Regions from separate parts of the Paenibacillus sp. YSY-4.3 genome, predicted to be linked through region 1. Evidence: riboswitches for the same ligand, from Rfam matches in the RefSeq annotation. Region 1 holds a riboswitch; the other holds the start of a gene.
The links. A riboswitch is a leader RNA that binds a small molecule or an ion and turns the genes downstream of it on or off. The one in region 1 is predicted to bind cyclic di-AMP.

Region 1 (2,203 bases):
GGAAATCCTGATGGTTGTGAGCGGCAAATTCTAACGGTTGTGAGCGACGTTATTTGGGCAAAAACGGGGTTTAACAAAATGTAACGGTTGCCAGCGAGCCTATTTCCGTTTTTTCGTAGGCAGAGGGGCAATTTCGTCCAAATAAGCGCTCATACAAACGTTAGAAAAGCCCCCCCTTTTTTTAGGGACGATTAAGCACAATGACAACCGTTAGCGTAGCCTCTTCCAAAGTCATCGTCGTATTACTGACTGCTTGAATACTAGGTTTCTCGTCGTACGACGATTACTAGGTCGAGTCCAAAACTGGGGACAGATGCGCTGGAGTTCTCCGTCTTTTTCCCGGAACGCATCGGTAACCATTTACGTTAAGCAGGCTAATCCCCCTCGGGAGATTACTTGAAATGAGTTTACACAAAAATCTTGATAGACCCCTTTAATCTGACTTACCGTCCTACAATTCCGTCCATGTCACGTTTAGCTCAATGACCCCTTCACTCGAGGACAATCGTCCGCCAATCATGGACCAGCTTTCATTTTTATCGGGATTATCGCCTTGAATAATAATGTTCTTATCGTCAATGGTCTGACCGGAATCATCCAAGTTTTGCGTTTTGAAATACTCCTTGTACAGCTTGGTAATCGTCACCATGTCTTCTTCAGTTGAGAAAATAAGCAGCACCGATTTCTTGCCGTCATTGAATTCAGAGTGAGATGTGCTGATCTTGGCATCGTTTATTATGTTTTGGCATTTTCTCCTACGGTTGATAGGCCCATTTATGAATCGGGTTCAGGGTTTTGGGGGTATACTTTAGACCCGTGTGTAAGCTTCCTTCCTCCTAGTCTACGTGAAATCTACCTCACGATGCGAAACGCAGAAAAAAAACGAGCCAGTCAAAGAGCGCGGGTAATGTAAGCGTACTCTTGGCACAGAAGGGGTTATTTTTGCGTCAAATCCGAATTCTTTATTTGTTTACAGATACTTTTTTTGGGAGTAAGATTTCATTCATGACGAACTGGTTTATGAAATGAATAATCCTTTATCGCTGAATTCTGCAGTCAGGAACGGGGGAACCAAAGGGATGAGCTTGTATCCGTCCCAGGGGTGAATCGCTTGATTTGAACTAGGTAATATCAAGTGTAGGGCTACTTTCAGGCCCGAATCCGTCAGCTAACCTCGTAAGCGTTACGAAAGAGGAATTTGTCGCGTGCCCACGTTTTTTTGAGCTGCCGCGGGAAAGGCCAACTTTCCTGCGGCTTTTTTTGCGCTAATGGAGTCACAGGGATTGCCGGTTTGTACGGATAATGGTTAAACCAAGAGGGTACGATACAAAATGTCCCATATCTCAAACTGGTGGTGGAAATTAGGATGACTGTAAAAAGACTGTTGATTGGGCGGCCGTTGAAATCGACGGAATTAGGGGAGCAAAAGCTGAATAAGAAGAAGGCGCTGGCCATTCTTTCTTCCGATGCTTTATCGTCCGTGGCTTATGGGCCGGAGCAAATTTTGCTCGTGCTGGTGACCGTCAGCACAGCGGCGTTTTGGTATTCGATTCCGATTGGGATCGGCGTATTGGTATTATTGACCGCTCTTATTTTATCCTATCGGCAGATTATTTTTGCTTACCCGCAAGGCGGGGGAGCTTATGTGGTTTCCAAGCAGAACCTGGGGATTTTCCCCGGCCTGGTTGCGGGAGGCTCCTTGCTGGTCGACTATATTCTAACCGTTGCCGTCAGCGTGTCTGCGGGTACGGATGCGATCACGTCGGCCATTCCGAGCTTCCACGAGCATAAAGTCATCATCGCAGTCATTTTTGTCATTCTCCTGACCTTGCTGAATTTGCGGGGTATTACTGAATCCGCGACGATTCTAGCTTATCCTGTGTATTTATTCGTTGTCGCTTTATTCATTCTGATTGCCGTAGGGCTTTACGATATTGCGATGGGCCATGTCTCGCCAAGTTTACATGTACCGGTCGGTACGCCAGTGGCGGGGATGACGCTATTCTTGGTGTTACGGGCTTTTGCCTCGGGAAGCTCGGCTTTGACCGGGGTGGAGGCGATCTCCAATGCGATTCCGAACTTCAAGAATCCCGCGCCGAATAATGCAGCCAAGACGTTGATGGCGATGGGCATCTTGCTTGCGATCCTGTTCTCGGGCATTGTATTTCTGGCTTATTATTACGGGATTGTGCCTTCCCCGGAG
Region 2 (2,203 bases), on a different contig from region 1:
GAGCCGTCCAGCGGTGAAATCTATTTCGAGGGAGAGCTTATTACCGGCAAGAGTCATAATATTAACAAAACCCGCGAGAAGATGGGGATGGTGTTTCAGCATTTTAATCTGTTTCCTCATAAGACGGTGCTTGAGAACGTCATGATGGCTCCAGTCCAGGTAAAAAAGCAGACCAAGCAGGACGCAGAAAAATTTGCGCTTTTACTATTGCGCAAGGTTGGACTGGAAGACAAGAGCAAGGCTTATCCGTCCCAATTGTCGGGGGGCCAGAAACAGCGCATTGCCATAGCCCGCGCCCTGGCGATGGAGCCGCATGTGATGCTGTTTGACGAGCCAACTTCCGCACTTGACCCCGAGATGGTGGGCGAGGTGCTTGAAGTCATGAAGGAGCTGGCGACGGGCGGTATGACGATGGTAATCGTTACGCATGAAATGGGCTTCGCCCGCGAGGTGGGCGACCGCATCTTGTTTATGGATCAAGGCGTTATCATCGAGCAGGGCACCCCGCAGCAGGTGTTCGGTTCGCCGCGGAATCAGCGGACTCAGGATTTCTTAAGCAAAGTTTTGTAATTAGATAGATTGGCAAAGGCATGACCGACTGGTCATGCCTTTTTGCGTTGGCGGGTAAAAATTAAATTTTTTGTCATGGTTTCCGTCATTGTATTTCCTTGATAAATGTTGGTTTTTATACCATTGGTAACATTTGCATGGCCCATAGGTTACAAAGTTGTGATATATTCATAACGGCCGAAACACTGCTAAGGCAGGTGCGGGGGACGATTTATGACAAGCGATGCAAATGCAAAGGTAACAGCTTGGCTTGTCTCGGGGTGAAGCGCTACATAATCCGGCGCCGGGAGCTATCCTTTTTTCCGAATCCGACAACTAACTCCGCAGGCAAAGTTAAAGGAGGAGCATCATGTTTAAACAGCGTAAAGGTCTTCATAAATTGGGGATGGGGATTAAGACTGCGGTGATTGCAGCAGGGTTGTTGGGAGCACTGCATGCCGTGCCAGCATATGCGGATTCAGTACATACGGCAAAGAGTGGAGATACCTTCTATTTTCTCGCCAAGCAGTACGGAGTCAATTTGGACAAGCTTATGCAAGCTAATCCAAGCATAGAAGCAACGAATATTTACGAGGGCTTGAAAATTACGATTCCAGGTCAAAACATGCAGGCGCTTTCTGCTTCGGGCAGCGAAATCCAAACATTGTCCACGCTTAAGGTATTTTCTGCGGACCGGGTAGTGCAGGCTTGGGGCAAATCGTTTAACTACAAATCTACGAAAAAAGTCAAAGCTACGGCTTACTCCGCAGCAGCCAGTGAAAATGGGAAATGGGGCGCCGTCGATTACTACGGCAATCCTTTGAAGCTCGGAACGATCGCTGTTGATCCAAATGTCATTCCGATGGGCACGAAAGTGCTAGTCACTGGACACAGCCATTCCGATTTGCCGAAAAATGCATTCGTCGCCACGGCAACCGATCAGGGCAGCGCAATCAAAGGCGACCGGATTGATATATTCATTCCGGCGAGCCCGCAGAAGGTTAACGAGTTCGGTTTTCAGGATGTCACGCTCTATATTTTGGATTAATATCAGCCTGGTCACGATTTAAACTATTTATCTTAAAAAGGACGTTCCACTGCGAGATCCGCATGGAAGTCCTTTTTTGCATTGCAAGCAATGTCCGCTTACAAAGCTTTCTTATAAGATAGCAGCTCGGGGATCGTTACAAAGCGGTAGCCACGGTTCCGCAGCACCTTGATGATATCGGGCAGGGCTTCGATGGTTCCCGTCAAATTGGAACCCGTACCGCCGCCGGCATGCTGCAGCACAATCGATCCCGGCCCGACGGCGCTGAGCACGTTACGTTTTACCTTTTCTTTGCTGAGCGCTTTCCAATCGAGAGAATCGACGTTCCAGTTAATGATTTTGTAGCCTTGCTGCTTGGCCCATTTGAGTTGATCCTCATTAATTTCTCCGTAGGGCGGACGAATGAAGCGAGGCTTATAGCCGATAATCCGTTCGATCACTTTCTCAGTTCGCTCAATTTCACTTTTGAATTCTTGGACGGATTTCTTCTTAAACAAAGGGTGGCTGTAGGAATGGTTGCCGACGATATGTCCTTCACGGTGAATTCTTCGCAGCAGCTCAGGATGCTTCTTCGCCCGGCTGCCAACGACGAAAAAAGTGGCTTTT

Region 2: it holds a riboswitch for cyclic di-AMP, as region 1 does, so the genes downstream of both, ACYUJT_RS20260 (3D domain-containing protein) here and ACYUJT_RS09700 (APC family permease) in region 1, are expected to answer to the same signal.

The regions. Positions count from the first base shown of each region.
Region 1 covers NZ_BAABMC010000002.1:675,530-677,732, reverse strand. The annotation lists gene ACYUJT_RS09705 (hypothetical protein) at 452-649, opposite strand; cyclic di-AMP (ydaO/yuaA leader) riboswitch at 1,032-1,199, shown strand; gene ACYUJT_RS09700 (APC family permease) at 1,367-2,203, shown strand, end outside.
Region 2 covers NZ_BAABMC010000007.1:127,412-129,614, reverse strand. The annotation lists gene ACYUJT_RS20265 (amino acid ABC transporter ATP-binding protein) at 1-570, shown strand, start outside; cyclic di-AMP (ydaO/yuaA leader) riboswitch at 736-917, shown strand; gene ACYUJT_RS20260 (3D domain-containing protein) at 920-1,597, shown strand; gene ACYUJT_RS20255 (polysaccharide deacetylase family protein) at 1,696-2,203, opposite strand, start outside.